DNA from 3 places in the Streptococcus dentiloxodontae genome. Region 1 is predicted to be linked to each of the others. Evidence: predicted binding sites of a transcription regulator. Region 1 holds the regulator's gene; each other region holds the start of a gene.
What was found. The regulator HrcA, encoded in region 1, represses chaperone genes, less so after heat shock. The targets are predictions, from matches to a motif close to TTAGCACTCNNNNNNNNNGAGTGCTAA.
Positions count from the first base shown of each region.

Region 2: the regulator HrcA is predicted to act here: its motif matches at 3,203-3,229, upstream of groES (co-chaperone GroES).
Region 3: the regulator HrcA is predicted to act here: its motif matches at 3,575-3,601, upstream of ACVRZ8_RS10420 (ATP-dependent Clp protease ATP-binding subunit).

Region 1 is NZ_JBRUHR010000016.1:40,808-47,521, forward strand. It holds gene ACVRZ8_RS08200 (M15 family metallopeptidase) at 1-740, shown strand, start outside; gene ACVRZ8_RS08205 (glycoside hydrolase family 73 protein) at 737-1,321, shown strand; gene hrcA (heat-inducible transcriptional repressor HrcA) at 1,457-2,491, shown strand; gene grpE (nucleotide exchange factor GrpE) at 2,518-3,045, shown strand; gene dnaK (molecular chaperone DnaK) at 3,505-5,337, shown strand; gene dnaJ (molecular chaperone DnaJ) at 5,697-6,714, shown strand, end outside.
Region 2 is NZ_JBRUHR010000015.1:35,047-41,760, reverse strand. It holds gene ACVRZ8_RS07905 (bifunctional hydroxymethylpyrimidine kinase/phosphomethylpyrimidine kinase) at 1-552, shown strand, start outside; gene ACVRZ8_RS07900 (ECF transporter S component) at 542-1,009, shown strand; gene groL (chaperonin GroEL) at 1,077-2,702, opposite strand; gene groES (co-chaperone GroES) at 2,859-3,143, opposite strand; gene ACVRZ8_RS07885 (DUF202 domain-containing protein) at 3,313-3,603, opposite strand; gene ACVRZ8_RS07880 (PTS system mannose/fructose/sorbose family transporter subunit IID) at 3,624-4,457, opposite strand; gene ACVRZ8_RS07875 (PTS mannose/fructose/sorbose/N-acetylgalactosamine transporter subunit IIC) at 4,459-5,310, opposite strand; gene ACVRZ8_RS07870 (PTS sugar transporter subunit IIB) at 5,459-5,953, opposite strand; gene ACVRZ8_RS07865 (PTS sugar transporter subunit IIA) at 5,986-6,423, opposite strand; gene ACVRZ8_RS07860 (ABC transporter substrate-binding protein) at 6,592-6,714, opposite strand, start outside.
Region 3 is NZ_JBRUHR010000029.1:7,988-14,701, forward strand. It holds gene ACVRZ8_RS10410 (DUF1827 family protein) at 1-293, opposite strand, end outside; gene ACVRZ8_RS10415 (NUDIX hydrolase) at 323-775, opposite strand; gene ACVRZ8_RS10420 (ATP-dependent Clp protease ATP-binding subunit) at 1,139-3,406, opposite strand; gene argF (ornithine carbamoyltransferase) at 3,674-4,654, shown strand; gene ACVRZ8_RS10430 (DUF1797 family protein) at 4,733-4,963, shown strand; gene ACVRZ8_RS10435 (amino acid ABC transporter permease) at 5,061-5,744, shown strand; gene ACVRZ8_RS10440 (amino acid ABC transporter ATP-binding protein) at 5,741-6,475, shown strand; gene ACVRZ8_RS10445 (hypothetical protein) at 6,591-6,714, shown strand, end outside.

The DNA of each region.
Region 1 (6,714 bases):
CCGGTTTTTTGTTTATCATTGCTTTGGCTGCTTTGTTTGTAGGTGTTTTTGTTTATTTGAATGGCAGAAGCAGTAAATCAACAATACATTCTAAAACCAGTGCAACTAAAACGACTTCTAATTCTAGTTCAACCAAGACCGCATCGGATAAAGATTCCTCTCTTCCTAATGTTTCAACAGATGATTGGGAATTGCTTTTGGTCAATCGTGATCACGTTACAGAGGAATTGAATCCAACGGTTACTGATATTGGTGGGGTTCAGGTAGATGAGCGTATTGCAGAGGCAGTGCAGGAGTTTTTGACAGCAGCACAAGCTATTGACAGTAACTTCCATCTTATTTCGGGTTATCGCAGTGTTGCCTATCAAGAAGAACTTTATAATAGCTATGTTCAGCAAGAAATGGCTAACCAAAGCATTGATCAAGAGGCTGCAGAAGAAATTGTTCAGACTTATTCGCAGCCACCGGGAGCCAGCGAACATCAAACGGGGCTGGCTATTGATATGTCAACAGTGGATTCGCTGAATGAAGCTGATGCTGATACGATGGAACAAGTACAGTCTATTGCAGCAGATTATGGTTTTATTTTGCGTTTTCCAGAGGGGAAATCGTCGTCTACCGGAGTTGATTATGAGGATTGGCATTTTCGATATGTGGGTGCTGATTCGGCCAAATATATATCGGAGCATAATCTGACATTAGAAGAATATATTGCATTGTTGAAGGAGAATGGTAAGTGAGAAGGCGCTTTAAATTTCGAGTTTTTGTGGTCATTTTAGGCGTTTTTGTATTTGGTGTTCTTCTGCCGCTGATGATTAATGTCCGCACAAAGGATAATGCACAAGTTGTTCAAGTGGCTTATGATAAGGAGACCTTCATTAAAGAAATTGCTCCAACTGCTCAGGAATTATCGCAAGCTTACGGAGTACGGGCATCTGTTATTATTGCTCAGGCTATTTTTGAAACTGATTATGGAAAGAGCTTACTAGCGGCTAAGTATCATAATCTTTATAGCTTGAAAGCTAAAGCTGGTCAAGGACATATTCGTTTAATAGACAAGATCTATCGCAATAACAAATGGGAAACTGTTAAAGAAAAATTTGCGGTTTATGATTCTTGGGAAGATTCAATGTACAGCTATTTAGAAGCCTTAGCTGCTGGTGAGTGGGGGCAGGATACTTATACGGTACTTGCGACTACAAGTGGTTATAAAATCGCTGCTGAAAAATTACAGGAAGCTGGTTTTAACTCAGCACCGAACTATGGGCAGAAGCTGATTGATATTATTGAAAATTACAATTTAGTTGATTACGATAGATAGAACGTTAGCACTCGGAAAATAAGAGTGCTAATTTTTTGTGTTTTTCTCTTGACAAGATATTTTCTAAGAGTATAATAGAACCATAACTTAGCACTTGGTATAAAAGAGTGCTAATTGGAAAGAGGTGGCTTCAAAATGATCACAGACCGTCAAAGTGACATCCTGAACCTAATCGTTGAGATGTTCACCCAAACGCATGAACCTATAGGTTCTAAAACTTTGCAGGATACCATTGAATCAAGTTCAGCCACCATTCGTAATGACATGGCAAAACTTGAGAAGCTAGGCTATTTGAAAAAGGCTCATACTTCAAGCGGCCGCCTGCCCAGCCGAGCTGGTTTCCAGTATTTTGTCCGGCATTCTCTAAACCTTGATAGTGTTGATGAGCAAGATGTTTATCAAGTCATTAAAGGTTTTGACTTTGAAGCTTTTAGGTTGGAAGATATTTTAGCGGCTGCCGCTAATCTTTTGGCAAATATGACAGGTTATACGGCTGTTGTTCAAGATGTTGAACCCACCAAGCAGCGGCTGACAGGATTTGATATCGTTCGTCTTTCTAGTCATGACGCTTTAGCGGTTCTTACTCTTGATGAATCCAAGTCTGTTACTGTTCAGTTTGCTATCCCTAAGAATTTTTTGGTGCGAGATTTGCAAACACTCAAGCAGCTTGTTGATGAGCGTTTTGTTGGCAAGTCGGTGCTGGATATTCATTACAAGCTGAGAACAGAAGTTCCTCAGGTAGTTCAGAGGTATTTTAAAACCACAGATAATGTTTTGAATTTGTTTGACTATATCTTTGCTCAGCTGTTTAAAGAATTAATTTTCATTGAAGGCAAGATTGCTTCGTTGTCTTATGCAGGTTCAGATACTTATCAGTTTTTTGACAATGAACAGGATGTAGCACAGGTGCTTCGCGCTTCTATTTCTCAGGACGAGATGGTCAAGGTTCAGGTCGCAGAGAGTGAGGAACAAGCACTTAGTCAATTAACTGTTATCAGTCATAAATTTCTCATTCCTTATCGAGGGCAAGCTCTGATGAGTTTGATTGGCCCTATTGATATGGATTATCGCAGAGTAGTTAGTTTGATCAATGTCATCAGCCGAGTTATGGTTATCAAATTAACTGACTACTACCGTTATTTAAGCAGCAATCACTACGAAGTGAATTAGCCATAAATAAGAAAGAGGTGTAAAATTTGTCGGAAGATATTAAAAATGAAGACGTAAAAGAGGAAGAGGCTGTTGAGGAAGCAGAGGATACGCCTGTTGAAGAAATAGCCCCTGAAAAATCCGAATTAGATCTGGCGAATGAGCGGGCAGAGGACTTTGAAAATAAATATCTGCGAGCCCATGCCGAAATGCAAAATGTTCAGCGCCGTGCTAATGAAGAACGGCAGAATTTACAGAAATATCGCTCTCAGGATTTAGCCAAGAAAATTTTGCCAAGTCTGGATAATTTGGAACGAGCACTTGCAGTTGAAGGTTTGACAGACGATGTTAAAAAAGGTCTTGAAATGGTTCAGGCTAGTCTGATTCAAGCTCTTAACGAAGAGGGTGTCGAAGAAGTTGAAGTTGAAAGTTTTGATCACAACTTCCACATGGCAGTTCAGACTTTACCAGCTGATGATGAGCATCCTGCAGATTCGATTGCACAAGTCCTTCAGAAAGGCTACAAACTGCATGAACGCATTTTGCGACCAGCCATGGTGGTGGTTTATAACTAACTATTTTTTGATGGTAATGACCTCATTAAAAAACGGCAATTGCTATAGCGGCATGCCTAAACGCCTTACTAGCTCGCGATAAAAATATAATTGATTTTCATCGCTCATGTCGTAACAAATCTGTCCGAAATGACAGAAAACTATAAAATGTAAAAAGAAGCAAGTCGTAAGACTTAGCCCAACCGATACTTTTTCGTCATGGTGTTAGTCAGATAAGGTTTTCCTATCTGACAGGCAAATTTTGAAGCTTTAGGTTCAAAAATTAGCAATGAAATGCTGAAGGCAGTTGCTTGCGTGCCACACCATTTAAGAAAAATATCAAAGCAAGAAATATCAAAAGAGGAAACAGAAAGGAATTGAACGTTAATTTCAGTCGCTAGATGAAGAGAGCTTTGCTTTCGGTAATTTCCCGATTGAAACAGTCCAATGGACTATTTCAACGTTCTTGGTATCTTAATTATGTCTAAAATTATCGGTATTGACTTAGGTACAACAAACTCAGCAGTTGCAGTTCTTGAAGGAACTGAAAGCAAAATTATCGCAAACCCAGAAGGTAATCGTACAACGCCTTCAGTTGTGTCATTCAAAAATGGTGAAATTATTGTTGGGGATGCGGCTAAACGTCAAGCAGTGACAAACCCTGACACTGTCATTTCTATCAAATCTAAGATGGGAACTTCTGAAAAAGTTGCAGCTAATGGTAAAGAATACACACCGCAAGAAATCTCAGCTATGATTCTTCAATATTTGAAGGGTTACGCAGAAGATTATCTTGGTGAAAAGGTTGAAAAAGCAGTTATTACAGTTCCTGCTTACTTTAACGATGCTCAACGTCAAGCAACTAAAGACGCAGGTAAAATTGCTGGTCTTGAAGTCGAACGTATCGTTAACGAACCAACAGCTGCAGCGCTTGCCTATGGTCTTGATAAAACTGACAAAGATGAAAAAATCTTGGTATTTGACCTTGGTGGTGGTACTTTCGACGTGTCAATCCTTGAACTTGGTGACGGTGTCTTCGACGTTCTTGCAACTGCTGGTGACAACAAACTTGGCGGTGATGATTTTGACCAAAAAATCATTGACTTCTTGGTAGAAGAGTTCAAAAAAGAAAACGGTATTGACCTTTCAACTGACAAGATGGCTCTTCAACGTTTGAAAGATGCTGCTGAAAAAGCTAAAAAAGACTTGTCTGGTGTAACCCAAACACAAATCAGTTTGCCGTTTATTACCGCAGGAGAAGCTGGACCGCTTCACTTGGAAGTTTCTCTCTCTCGTGCTAAATTTGATGATTTGACCCGTGATCTTGTTGACCGTACAAAAACTCCTGTTCGTCAAGCCCTTTCAGATGCTGGTTTATCGTTATCGGAAATTGATGAAGTTATTCTTGTCGGTGGTTCAACTCGTATTCCAGCAGTTGTTGAAGCTGTTAAGTCTGAGACTGGTAAAGAGCCAAATAAATCTGTAAACCCTGATGAAGTGGTTGCTATGGGTGCAGCTATTCAAGGCGGCGTCATCACTGGTGATGTTAAAGACGTTGTTCTTCTTGACGTAACGCCATTGTCACTCGGTATTGAAACAATGGGTGGCGTCTTCACTAAATTGATCGACCGCAACACAACTATCCCAACATCTAAATCACAAGTCTTCTCAACAGCCGCAGACAATCAACCGGCCGTTGATATCCATGTCCTTCAAGGTGAACGCCCAATGGCAGCGGATAATAAAACGCTTGGTCGTTTCCAATTAACAGATATCCCAGCTGCGCCTCGTGGTGTGCCACAAATCGAAGTAACATTTGATATCGATAAAAATGGTATTGTATCTGTTAAGGCTAAAGATCTTGGAACTCAAAAAGAGCAACACATCGTTATCAAATCCAATGATGGTCTCAGCGAAGAAGAAATCGAACGCATGATGAAAGATGCAGAAGCAAACGCTGATGCTGATGCAAAACGTAAAGAAGAAGTGGATCTTAAAAATGAGGTTGACCAAGCTATCTTTGCAACTGAAAAAACCATCAAAGAAACTGAAGGCAAAGGTTTTGACACAGAACGTGATGCGGCACAAACCGCTCTTGATGATTTGAAAAAAGCACAAGAGTCGGGTAATCTTGAGGACATGAAAGCTAAGTTAGAAGCTCTCAATGAAAAGGCTCAAGCTCTTGCAGTGAAACTTTACGAACAGGCAGCGGCTGAACAACAGGCGGCTGGCGGTGCTGATGGTGCACAAGCAACAGATACATCTAATAACTCAGGAGATGATGTTGTAGACGGTGAATTCACTGAGAAATAATTGCTTAATAATGACAGACTCGTTGAAGTAATATTCTACGGCAATGATTATGGCGAATTATCTGATGTGCCTTACTTGTTTGATTTTCGGAATTGTTGCTTTGAGAATCAATTACCGTAGTTATAAGCTGTTATATTATTAAAAGAAATCCAGAGGTTGATGCAAAATCCCAACCTCTGTTTTTCCATAATAGAAATACAATTTTTAACAATAAAAAGAATTGAACTCACTTTAAAGTTGTGTTTTCTCAAAAAAATACAGAAAGGATATATGGTGTTCGCAATTGAACACGGGCTGCATACGGATAGTATCAAAAAGGAAATTTTGTTTATGTCCGTTTAACGCCCTTAGTATCTCATATGAATAATACAGAATATTATGATCGCCTAGGGGTTTCAAAAAATGCTTCTCAAGATGAAATCAAAAAGGCCTATCGTAAGATGTCCAAAAAATATCATCCTGACATCAATAAAGAAGCAGGAGCGGAGCAAAAATATAAGGACATCCAAGAAGCCTATGAAACCCTAGGGGATGAACAAAAACGCTCTGCTTATGATCAATACGGTCCTGCTGGAGCTAATGGAGGATTCAGTGGAGGAGCCGGCGGCTTTGGAGGTTTTGATGGGGCAGGCTTCGGCGGCTTTGAAGATATCTTCTCAAGTTTCTTTGGCGGAGGAGCTGGTGCTAGTCGTAACCCTAATGCTCCGCGCCAAGGCGATGATCTTCAGTACCGTGTCAATCTCAGTTTCGAAGAGGCTATTTTTGGTACAGAAAAAGAGGTCAAATATAACCGTGAGGCAGTTTGTAAGACTTGTGATGGTTCAGGAGCGAAACCAGGAACTCAGCCAACAACTTGCGGACGTTGTCATGGACAAGGGGTTATCAATGTTGATACACAAACACCTTTAGGTATGATGAGGCGCCAAGTCACTTGTGATGTATGTCATGGGTCTGGTAAGGAGATTAAAGATCCTTGTCCAACCTGTCAAGGCAGCGGTCACGAGAAACGAATGCACAAGGTTTCTGTTAAAATTCCAGCTGGTGTTGATACCGGTCAACAGATAAGGCTTCAAGGACAAGGTGAAGCAGGGATCAATGGCGGTCCTTATGGGGATCTCTTTGTAATTATCAAGGTTGCTAATAGTGACAAATTCCGTCGAGACGGGGCGACTATCTATTACACTCTGAATGTTTCTTTTGTTCAGGCTGCTCTAGGAGATAGCGTTGAAGTTCCAACAGTGCATGGGGATGTAGAGCTATCTATTCCCGCAGGTACTCAAACTGGAAGGACATTCCGTCTTAAAGGAAAGGGTGCCCCACGCTTACGTACGGGCACACAAGGCGATCAGCTGGTGACGGTCAATATTGTAACGCCAA
Region 2 (6,714 bases), on a different contig from region 1:
TCAGGGATTAAGCTGGGGCTTTTGCCTAATGTAGAAATAGCAGAGCTGACTTTAGACTTTGTTAAAGCGCACGCCTCTATTCCTTTAATCCTTGATCCTGTGCTTGTCTGTAAGGAAAGTCATGACGTTGAAGTTTCTGCACTCAGGACAGAGCTTCTGAAATTTTTCCCCTACACAAGTATCATCACACCAAATCTAGTAGAAGCTGAGCTATTGTCCCAAAAAACAATCAAAACCTTAGACGACATGAAGGCGGCCGCTCAAAAACTACACCAGCTAGGTGCCCAAAATGTGGTCATTAAAGGGGGCAATCGCTTTAGTCAGGAAAAAGCTATAGATGTCTTTTATGATGGTAAAAAACTGCATGTGCTTGAATACCCTGTACTAACCAATAACAATATAGGAGCTGGCTGTACCTTTGCTTCCAGCATTGCCAGTCAAATCGTTTTAGGTAAATCTGCTCTTGAGGCTGTTGAAATTTCCAAAGACTTTGTTTATCAAGCGATTTTGCATTCCGATCACTATGGAGTAGATCAAAACTATGAGAACTGAAAAAACTAAAGAACTAACACTAACGGCAATTTTGACGGCGCTAAGTGTCGTATTGGCTTACATACATATACCAACGCCAACAGGATTTTTGACCCTTTTGGATGTCGGCATTTATTTTGCAGCCTTTTATTTAGGGGCAAAGGCTGGCGCTGTGGTCGGCGGTTTGTCCGGCTTTCTGATTGATCTGCTGCTAGGTTACCCGCAGTACATGCTACATAGTCTGCTGGCTCATGGAATGCAGGGCTTCTTTGCTGGCTGGACTGGGAAGAAACGCTTATTAGGATTGGGACTTGCCAGTTTGGCTATGATTGGCTGGTACTTTGCTGCAGCCCTGCTTTTAGGATATGGCTGGGGCGCCGCTTGGGCTAGTGTTCTGGGAAATGCCCTGCAAAATTTCTCCGGTATGGTTATTGGCTATATTTTATTTTTAACCTTTGAAAAATTGGGAAAGCATTAATATTTATAAAAACAGTCATCAAGTATTCGCTTGATGACTGTTTTTTAAGTTTGATTTACCTTTTCACTTACATCATGCCACCCATCATTGAAGGATCCATGGCTGGTGCTGCAGGCGCTTCTGCTTCTGGTTTGTTAGCAACGACAGCTTCAGTTGTCAAAATAAGGCTGGCAACAGAGGCTGCATTTTGCAGAGCAGAGCGTGTCACCTTAACAGGATCAATGATTCCAGCTTCCACCATATCAGCCCATTCGCCGTTAGCAGCATTGAAACCTGTTCCGACTTCGCTATTTTTCAAGCGGTCAATGACAACAGAACCTTCATAACCTGCATTTTTAGCAATTTGACGGACAGGTTCTTCCAAAGCACGTTGGACAATGTTACGTCCAGTAGCTTCATCACCATCAAGGTCAAGAGCAGCGACTTTGCCGATAACATTGACAAGGGCAGTACCACCACCTGCAACAATACCTTCTTCAACAGCTGCGCGTGTGGCGTTGAGCGCATCTTCAATGCGTAGCTTCATTTCTTTGAGTTCGGTTTCAGTTGCAGCACCGACTTTGATAACTGCTACGCCGCCTGCTAACTTAGCCAAGCGTTCTTGCAATTTTTCGCGGTCAAATTCTGATGTTGTCGTTTCAATTTGTGATTTGATCAAAGCCACACGATTGGCAATGGCATCAGCAGCGCCAGCACCTTCGACAATGACAGTATTATCTTTATCAATCGTCACTTTAGCGGCCTGACCAAGCGCAGCAATTGTCGCATCTTTGAGCTCAAGGCCAAGATCTTCTGTGATAACCGTTCCGCCTGTCAAGATAGCAATGTCTTCAAGCATAGCTTTGCGGCGGTCACCAAAGCCAGGTGCTTTAACGGCAACAACATTGAACGTACCGCGGATCTTATTGAGGACAAGAGTCGGAAGAGCTTCGCCATCCACATCGTCTGCGATAATCAATAGCGGACGGCTGGTTTTGAGGACTTCTTCTAAGAGTGGCAGCACATCTTGAATGTTAGAGATTTTCTTATCTGTAATCAAGATGTAAGGATTATCAAGATCAGCTACCATTTTTTCGTTGTCAGTCACCATGTATTGTGACAGGTAGCCACGGTCAAACTGCATACCTTCAACCACATCAAGTTCAGTTTCCATACCGCGTGATTCTTCAATCGTGATGACACCGTCATTGCCAACTTTTTCCATGGCTTCTGAGATGTATTCACCAACTTTTTCAGAACGTGATGATACAGCCGCAACCTGTGCGATAGCTTCTTTACCGGAAACAGGCTGGGCAATCACTTTCAATTCTTCTACCGCAGTGGCAACAGCTGTCTCAATCCCGCGGCGAATACCGATTGGATTAGCACCTGCTGTGACGTTTTTCAAACCTTCACGGACAATAGCCTGTGTCAAGACAGTTGCTGTTGTTGTTCCGTCACCAGCAATGTCATTGGTTTTAGAAGCCACTTCGGACACGAGTTTGGCACCCATATTTTCAAAATGATCTTCTAATTCAATTTCTTTAGCAATGGTAACACCATCATTGGTAATAAGCGGTGAACCAAACGATTTTTCCAAAACCACATTGCGGCCTTTAGGGCCAAGTGTCACCTTAACGGTGTCAGCCAATGTATCCACACCGCGCACCATAGCTGCACGCGCATCTGATGAAAATTTAATTTCTTTTGCCATAATTATGATACCAAGTCCGTCCCTAATCAGACAGAAAAATATGACCTCAAGCACTAGCTAGCATTTTCAGGACAATTTCTTTCTGACGACAGGGACGGATTCAAATCCTTTCATACTTAAAATGTTATTTATTTTCGAGCTTGTATAGACTCATCCTTATGCCAAGACAGCCAAGATGTCTGCTTCACGTACAAGAGTAACAGTCTCATCTCCATCCTTGACTTCAATTCCTGCACCATTTTCTACAAGAACCCTGTCACCCTCATCAACACTAGGAGCTACCAAATCACCCGTCAATGTGCGAATGCCCTGACCAACTGCCACAACTGTTGCTTCCTGTGTTTGTTCTTTACTGCTTCCCGCTAGGACAAGTCCGCCAACAGTTTGTTCCTTTTCTTCCGCAATCTTTACGACCACGCGATCACCTAATGGTTTTAACATGTTTTTGCCTCCGTTTTATTTTTTAGAAAAAGCTGAGCTGAAAACCTTCTTTTTCCTTTTTAGCACTCTGTATGTATGAGTGCTAACTTTTACATTCCTTATTTTATCACTTGGTCAGAAATAGTCAAGAAAAAACCTCTGAAATCTTTGAAAATTTCAGAGGCAACAATTAATGAAAGGATTGTAACTTTGTTTCAAAATCATCAATCACGCGATTGACATTGCGTTTCCCTTTGTAAATACCATAGCCAAATAAGAGCATACCAAGTATTCCCAGAACAGTAAGAACGATTCCAATGATGAATCCAAGTAAAACGGTCTGATGAAAAAGATAAATCATAACCACACCGACACTTGCAAGAAGAAAGAGAAGAAAGGACCATCTTCCTAGATTATCAATCATATGTTTTTGATACTGAATCTCGCTTTCATAGCCTTGAATCAATTCTTGTTTTGTCATCGCATTCTCCATTATCACGATTAGTAAGAAAGACCTGGATCAAAGAATCCACAAAGTACACCAACTAAGGCAATAACCACCAAAAGCAGCATGACCTTAATAGGAGAGATATTTTTCTTGGCCATTAGCCACCAGCAAAAGACAATGAATGCTGCTGTCAATAAGCCCGGATAGACATTATCCAGTTGATCTTGAAGGACCAAATAAGGATGTTTAGCGCTGCCAAGCTGGAAAGAGGTCTTAACTGAAACCCAAGTTGCAGCTACACCACCGACAACCATTCCACCAATAATTGAAACGGCCTTGCGGATAGCTTGTCCTTGAGCTCCCACAAGAAACTCAACCGCCTTGTCACCAAGTTCATAACCTTTAAAGTAAGCAAAACGCATACCAAAGTAAGCCAAGAGGTTCCAAACAACAATGTAAAATACTGCACCAATTGGAGAACCGCCTTTAGACAGACCAAGAGCTATCCCAAGGATAACAGGTATGAGAGTCCCAACGACCATTGAGTCACCAATACCGGCAACCGGTCCCATCAAACCTGCACGAAGGCCATTGATGGTTTCATCATCAACTTCTCCAGAGCCATTAGCCCTAGCTTCTTCCAAACCAGCTGTGACCCCTACGATTACAGAACCAAGTTGAGGTTCAGTATTGAAGAAAGCTGTATAAGTTTGCATCGAACGTTCTTGGTCTTCTTTTTTATCATAAAGTTCTTCGATAATTGGAAGCATTGATGTTAAGTAACCAAACGTCTGCATATGCTCTTGAGAAAAGCAGGTCAAGTTACCATAATACCAATGATGGAAAGATTTTGTTAAGGTTTTCTTTGAAATTTTCTTTTGAGCCATCTTAGATATCCTCCTCATCATCGTCTTCAAAATCATCACCAGCTGCCGCCACTGTGACTCTGGCATTTTTAGCCATTTCCAGTTCGTAGAATAACACTGCGAAAATTAATGAAATCACTGCACATGATACCAAATTTAAACCAAGTGATGCTGCCAAGGTAAAGCCAACAAAAAATGGAATGAAATCAGTTGCTTTATCAACAATTTGTTTTAAGAGGATAGCAATCCCTACACATGGCAGCAAGGCACCAACGGTGAAGAGGGTCTTCATTGGAATGCCATCCATTGGCAAAGCATCACGCAAAGCTGTAACAGCTGTTGCACCAAGCTTACACATAATCAAAGTTGGAATGAATGAAAAGATAATGTGCGAAGCCCATGGATAGAGCCAGTCAACTTTGTAAAGCTGTTTAAAGTTTCCTTTTTCTACGGCTTTCCAACCGATATGCTGCCAAACTAGATTAAGAGTAGCAGTTCCATAAAAGAGAACCGTACCAACCGTACCAACAAGGGTTCCCATAGATTTAGCTAGGTTAGCTGCATCTGCTGAGTCTGCCGACAAACCTTGTGAATGGATGGCCACCATTGCCAAAGGAATACCAATATAAGAAACCGCACGAACATCAGCAGAAACGGTACCGCCTGGTGTTACAAGGGCAATGTAAACCAGCTGCATGGCAACCCCGCAAATAATCCCAGTTGTAAGATCTCCAAGAATAAGCCCACAGACCAAACCACCGACCAAAGGACGACCCAAAGTGTAGTTACCAATGGTAGTACCGCCTAGACCAGGCATAGAAGACAAACATGCAAACAAACCTAACAAGGCTGCTTGTAACCAAGAAATTGTCATAATAATTTTCTCCTGTCTATCAAGTTGTGAAGGGTAAACCAAAGCGCCTTACCCTCTTTAAGTACAATGTGAAATAACAATCTCAAAGAACAGCTGACCATTTTCAATAATCTGCTAAAGTTTTGATTAGCCAGCCAAGCGAGATTTTTTAGAAGCCAAATTTAGATTTGAAATCAGACCAATAACCGATTGAAACATCTGGTAAAAGTTGGAATTTCACTTTATAACCAGCCTTTTCAATAGCTTCAATAGCTTCTGCTTCTTCTTGCGTGATGGATTGGTTATTTCCCAATTTAACAGCGCCTGGACGGTCATTTGCTGGACCTACAATGATTTCTTTGACATCACTTGGTACGAAACCTTGATCAACCAAGATGGTCTTCATGTCAATAGGATTTTTAGTAATTAGGAAATAACGAGTATCTGAGTCCAGAACTTTTTGTGATTTTTGTCCGAAGGCGTCCACTGTCCAAACAAATGTTTTTTTATCTGAAGCTCCCTTGTAAGCCTGGGTTAAAACTTTATTAGCTGCTGCTGCATCATTGACAGCGATAAGACCATCGCATGGGTATTCCTTGGCCCAGCGTGTCACCGTTTGACCGTGAATCATACGGTCATCAATACGAACAAATGAAACTGACATAATTTTTCTCCTTTTTTATAAATCTTCTATCATTAAATATCATCGTCTTCAAAGTCTTCATCATCTGATACGACTTTGAACTCCTGCAGCGCAGCTTGCGCCTCTGGTAAAACAGCTGCGACAAATGCATCACCTTCAAGTGCATCTTTCATCACAACCGAAGTAACAGCCATTGGCAGATTCATCCCGCCAAGTACTACTGCTGAACTGAGCAAGCCTTTCTCTTCTAAAACACTGCAAGCCGTTGTCAATGGACTTCCGCCGACAATATCTGCTAAAACAACTACGGAATCAGCAGACGTCAGAGGAGCGATTGCCTCTCGAAATTCTTCTGCAAAATCATCAACAGATTTTCCATTTTTCAAACCAGTCGCTATGACCTGATCAATCTTATCCTCAGCAAACATGGCAAGCGAAGTCTTGAGACCTTCTGCAAAGCCGCCGTGACTGACTAAAATCAAATACTTCATAAGCACTCTCCTTTATTTCTTATCTTTATTTTACGCTTATAGTTAGCGCTTTCAAACTATGGTTTGTCATTTCTTAAGATGATAATTGTAATGGCATTTTTTGACAAATGTCATTTATAAAATTAAAAAATCAGAACACATATTTGTTCTGATTTTTGATGGCAATGATTAATCAATCGTATCCTCAATCTCCTGCTGAATTTGAGCGAGATCGGTATCAATAGTCCCTTTTGACAAAGACTGGGTAATGAGGTAGTCCGCTTTTTCCAGCAGATCATTATATTGCTTGAA
Region 3 (6,714 bases), on a different contig from region 1:
ATTGGAAATGAAATTTCAATCAGATTTGCAGTGTGTAAGGTTTTAAGTTGATCAAGAAGAACAGTATTTCTGTCAATCTTACGCTTTAGGAAAAATTCACGGATAGCTTCTAACTCGTTGTCTTTGATTGCCCGATGTTTATTGGAAATCAAAAGCTCATAATGCTTTGGGGCTTGAGTAAAGACCACGGCAGTATTGCCTGCTGAATAGGTCTCAACAAGAATTGCATCTGTATGATCCAGTTGATTTTGCACTAATTCTTGATGATTGCGAGTTGTATTAATGAGTTTCATGAGTCTCTCCTTTACTTAAAAATTGGGGATTAATTGTGATGGTCGCTCAGCCATTGTTCAATGGCCCATTGGTGGCTGCCGCGTTTTAGCTTGGCTGCCGCCTCATGGACAGAAAACCAAGCCAGGTTATTAAAATCTTCAAGGGGTTTGTCAACGGACTGATAGCTAGTTGCTTCGTAAAGGTAAGCTGGGTTGTAGAAATAAGTATCGCGATGGCTGGAATAGAAGTATTCATCTGCCTGGCCGTAATAACGTCCAATCTGGGCAGTAAAGCCTAATTCTTCAACCAGTTCACGAGCCAAGGCAGTCATATGATCTTCACCGGCTTCAATCTCTCCGCCAGGCAAAAACCAAGAACCATTAGGCGCTTGAACTAGAATAATCTTAGTCTTATCAGCATTGGGAATAACAGCATAAACGCCGTAACGCGTTTTATAATTAGCTCCCGTTACCTTTTTACCAAATACTGGAATCGTAGACATGGCATAACTCCTTTGTTTCTTGGCTCTATTATACTAAAAAAGCGCAGTTTTTCCTACTTTATTTTTATAAATTAGTGCTAGGATTCGTTATTTTTTAATTTACGGTAAAATAGCAGAGCTATTGACAGCAGTATAAAGATGAGAATGAGACAAAAATCGGTAGAGATAGGGGAAGTCTTTGATTTATCAACATATGAGGATTGCTTGAGGCTGAAAATAAAACTTATGAAGCAAAATCAAAAAATATTAATTATAACAGGGAAGTTCTGGCTTAACTAAAGTTAACAGAGTTTCTCTTCATCTTTTCACTTGATATATCAAGACTTATAAAAAAGTTTAGGACTGTTTTTGTCCCAAACTTTTTTACTCTGTAATTTCTTCAGTGGTTTCTGAAATCTGTTCAGATTCTGCTTTGCGGGCCGATTTGATGATAATTTTACCATTTGATGTCATGATTGCCTTGAGTTCTTTTTCGGTTGGATTTTCAAGGTAAAAATCTGTAATGGCATCCTCAATATTTTCTTGAATAGTACGGCGGAGCGGGCGGGCACCCATTTTAGGATCATAGCCTAAATCGACCAATTTTTCTTTGACTTTATCGGTAACTGAGAGGTGAATGTCATTGTGAGACAGGCGGTTATTGACTTCATCTAGCATGATATTAACGATAGCTAGAAGATCTTTTTTATTAAGAGCTGAAAATTCAATAATGCCGTCGAAACGGTTCATAAATTCGGGACTAAAGAAGTCACCGAGCTGTCCAAGGACAGAATTAGTACGGTTTTCACGTGCAGCACCAAAACCAACAGAAGCTTCTGCATTGCCAGTACCTGCATTTGAAGTCATAATGATGATAGTATCTTTGAAGCTTACCGTCCGTCCTTGACCGTCTGTCAGGCGGCCATCATCAAGAACCTGCAGGAACATATGCATGACATCTGGATGCGCTTTTTCAACTTCATCTAAAAGAATGAGTGAATAAGGATTGCGGCGAACTTGTTCGGTTAATTGACCGGCTTCTTCGTAACCTACATACCCTGGAGGGGCACCGACCAATTTAGCAACAGCATGTTTTTCCATGTATTCAGACATGTCAAAGCGAATCATGCTATCTGCTGAGCCAAAAAGTTCAATAGCTAATTGCTTAGAGAGTTCGGTTTTACCGACACCAGTAGGCCCTACAAAGAGGAAGGAGCCAATTGGACGGTTGGGAGCACCGAGTCCTACACGGTTACGGCGAATGGCTTTAGCGATTTTATCCACTGCGGCATCTTGTCCGATGACATGGGTTTTAAGATCATCTGCCAAATTGATAAGCTGTGTTTGTTCTTTTTCTTTCAAATCACCTACAGGAATATTAGTCTTTCGTTCAACAATAGCTTCGATATGTTTTTCAGTAATGACTGGGATATCCTGTTCATTGATTTTTTGATTCTGCATTTCCTTATATTTGGCAATTTGATCGCGGAAGTAAGCAGCTTTCTCAAAATCTTCATCGCGTGTTGCCTGAGCTTTGAGATTTTCAGCTTCTACGAGACGCTTGTCAATATCTTTTGGATCCACAAAATTGAGGGTTAAATTCATCTTAGAACCGGCTTCATCCAGCAAATCAATAGCTTTATCAGGTAAGAACCGGTCTTGGATATAACGATTGGACAATTCAGCAGCAGCAATAATAGCTTCATCTGTGTATTTAACATGATGATAATCTTGATATTTAGTTTGAATACCACGCAGAATGGTGATGGTTTCTTCAACGCTTGGTTCTTCAACTTTAACAGGCTGCATGCGGCGCTCTAATGCTGCATCTTTTTCAATGATACGGTATTCATTGAGGGTAGTCGCTCCAACTAATTGCAATTCACCGCGAGCCAGCGCAGGTTTTAAGATATTGCCAGCATCCATATTTCCATCGCCAGCATTACCAGCCCCTACGATTTCATGAATTTCATCAATGAAAAGAATGACGTCTTGGCGTTGACGAATTTCCTCCATGAGTTTTTGCATGCGTTCTTCAAATTGACCGCGGATGCCTGTGCCCTGAACGAGACTGACCACGTCCAGACGAATGACTTGTTTGCTTTGCAACTTTTGCGGAACGCTGCCATCAACGATTTTTTGAGCTAAACCTTCAACAACAGCAGTTTTCCCCACACCGGGTTCACCGATTAGAACAGGATTGTTTTTGGTACGGCGGTTGAGAATTTCAATAACACGAATGATTTCCTCATCACGTCCAATGACGGGATCAATTTCGCCGCGTCGGGCAATATCTGTTACATTGATACCGAATTCTTCCAAGAGACCTTTAGGAGGCCGTTGTTGGGAGCGTGGATTATTTGGACGATTGCCGTTTCCAGCTCCGCCATTGTTTCCACGGTTGCCGCCAGCCTGTGTTTGAGGTGAGTTTGGCAAATCGCCGCTGGCAGAGCGGAAGTTGTTAAGGTCACTGAAAAAATCATCAAAGAAGTTAGAACCATTGGTCTGATTGAATTGATTGAGCGGATTTTCAGGATCAGATTTCATAATTTGATAGCAATTTTGGCAGAGGTCAATCTGCTTTTGCTGTCCGTTAACATTTGTATAAAGGTGAATACTGGATTCGTTAAGATTACAATTTTGACAAAGCATAAGCTTACCTATCCCGACTGGCTGAGAGTCGGTTTTTCCTTTCTGGTTAGGATAATGGCAGAGCTAACATGACTATTTGCCTTTTTTAAAGCAAAGGTCAAAATTAGTCAAACCTTATATTATCATTATAGCATTCTATAAACACAATGCAAGAGAAAAGCTTGTTTTTTAGCAGAGGGTCAATGGGAGTGCTAAGCTGAATTTTTCTTGACAAATTGAATAATTATGCTAAAATATATAAAAATTATACAAAAGAAAGTAGAAATAATGCCTAAAAACAATTCATTTTTAAAAGAAATAGACTTTACCAAACAGGAATTAATGGATTTAATTGATTTATCCCTTAAATTCAAAGAACTGAAAAAAAATAAAATTCCTCATCATTATTTACAGGGACTGAATATTGCTTTGATTTTTGAAAAAAGCTCGACACGTACCCGTTCAGCTTTCACCGTTGCCGGTCAGGATTTGGGGATGACCATGACCTATTTGGGTGCTGGAGAAATTCAGCTGGGGAAAAAGGAATCTGTCATTGATACCGCCAAAGTTTTAGGAAGTATGTTTGATGGTATTGAATACCGCGGCTTCAAGCAAGAAGACGTTGAGGCTTTGGCTGAATATTCGGGTGTACCTGTCTGGAACGGTCTAACAGACACCTGGCATCCCACTCAAATGATTGCGGACTTTATGACCCTTAAAGAACACTTTGGCTGCTTGGAAGGTTTGACCATTGCTTATATTGGTGATGGGCGCAACAATATGGCCAATTCGCTTTTGGTAACTTCGGCTATTTTGGGAGTCAATGTCAAAATTATTGCCCCAGCTTCTTTGCAGCCGCAAGCTGATATTGTAGCAATAGCAGAGCAGCATAATAATGGAGCCGAGCTGACTATCACTGATGATGTCAATGCTGTTCAAGGAGTGGATATGCTCTATACTGATGTTTGGGTATCCATGGGTGAGGACGTTGATTTCAAAGAACGTATTGATCTGCTTTTGCCTTATCAGATTAATGCGGAGCTTCTTGATAAAACAAAAAATCCCAATGTCATTGTCATGCATTGTCTGCCTGCCTTCCATGATTTGAATACAGAAATTGGCCGAGAAATCTATGACAAATACGGTTTAGCTGAACTTGAAATAACAGACCAGATTTTCCAAAAACACAGTGCAACCATTTTTCAAGAAGCCGAAAATCGGATGCACTCCATCAAGGCTATCATGTATCAAAGTTTGAAAAATCTATAAAAAGACCGTCTTTCCTTGTTTCTTTCCTTGAATTTATGTTAAAATGGTACTAACGACTAAACTAATAGGAGAAAATAAATGGAATCACATTTGGTGAGAATCATTAACCGTCTTGAATTGATGGCTACTGATGGTGGTAATTTAAAACGTAATTTTGAACGTGATGGTGAGGTTGTAGCAGAAGTTTCCTTCTCAAATGACCCTGAAAATGGGCCTGTCTTCACTTTGCGTGATGTTAAAGCGCGTGAGTCCTACTCATTTGACAGCATTGACCTCATCGCGATGGAAATCTACGATTTGCTGTACTAAATAGTAAAAAAGAGCAGTTGATTGATCTTGCTGCTCTTCTTTATTTTTATACAGTTTTTTGATATAATAATTAGGATTACAAGTAAGGAGTATCTTAATGAACTTTTCATTCTTACCAGAATTCTGGTCTTATTTCAACTATGGTGTTCTGGTGACCATTATGATTTCAGCCTGTGTGGTTTTCTTTGGAACAATTCTAGGTGTTCTGGTTGCCATCATCAAACGTTCCAATATCACTATTTTAGACTGGTTAGCTAGTATCTATGTTTGGATTTTTCGTGGAACACCCATGGTAGTTCAGATTATGATTGCTTTTGTCCTGATTAGCGTGGATTTGCCGACGGTTGATTTTGGGATTTTAGATTTGGATCTCTCGCGTATTGTTCCTGGTATTATTATTCTTTCTTTAAATAGCGGAGCCTATATTTCAGAAAGTGTTCGTGCAGGGATTGAATCTGTAAATAAAGGGCAGACCGAAGCAGCCTATTCGCTTGGTATCAAACCATGGAATACGATGCGTTATGTTATCCTGCCTCAGGCAATCAAAAACATTTTACCCGCCTTGGGGAATGAGTTTGTTACCATAATTAAAGACAGCTCTTTGCTGCAGACTATCGGAGTTATGGAACTTTGGAATGGAGCTCAGTCAGTTGCCACAACGACTTATCTGACCTTGACACCGCTTCTGTTTGCAGCTTTCTACTATTTAATGGTAACAACTGCTATGACAGGTCTCTTGAAACTTATGGAAAAACGTCTTGGAGAGGGAGCTAGCAAATGACAAAAACTGTAATTAAAATCGAAAACCTTCATAAATATTTTGGAAAAAATGAAGTTTTAAAAGGAATTGACTTAGATATCCATAAGGGAGAAGTGGTCGTAATTATCGGGCCATCAGGGTCTGGGAAATCCACCTTTTTGCGTACGATGAACCTTTTAGAAGTTCCAACAAAAGGAACTGTGACTTTTGAAGGTACAGATATTACCGATAAGAAAAATGATATTTTCAAAATGCGTGAGAAGATGGGAATGGTTTTTCAACAGTTCAATCTCTTTCCCAATATGAGTGTTTTGGACAATATTACCCTCTCTCCAATAAAGACTAAAGGTATTCCTAAAGCGGAAGCAGAAAAAGAAGCCTATGACTTGCTTGATAAAGTAGGGCTTCGTGATAAAGCAGATGCTTTTCCAGCCAGTCTCTCAGGTGGACAGCAGCAGCGTATTGCTATTGCGCGTGGACTGGCTATGGATCCTGACGTCCTGCTCTTTGATGAGCCGACATCAGCTCTAGATCCAGAAATGGTTGGCGAGGTACTGGGTGTTATTCAAGACTTGGCCAAATCCGGAATGACCATGGCTATTGTAACTCACGAAATGGGCTTTGCCCGCGAAGTGGCCGACCGTGTCATTTTTATGGATGAGGGTGTTATTGTTGAAGAAGGAACACCGGAAGATTTATTTGAAAATACTAAGGAAGAGCGAACGAAAGATTTCCTTAGTAAGGTGCTTTGATAATATAAGGTGAGAAACGGTATCACAGATGCCGTTTTTTTTATTTGTCCTGATTTTACAAATTGGTCTCATTGCTGTACAATTAGAGTAACATAAGATTAGAGGAGGGTTAGGCATGGCTTTTGTGAGAGAAGTAATTCCAGAAGAGTACTGGGGTATGCTAAAAGAGTTGGGAGTGTTTAGTGACAGGCTTCGTCGAAAATTATGGATTGCGGATAAGGATAGAGGAATCTATATGT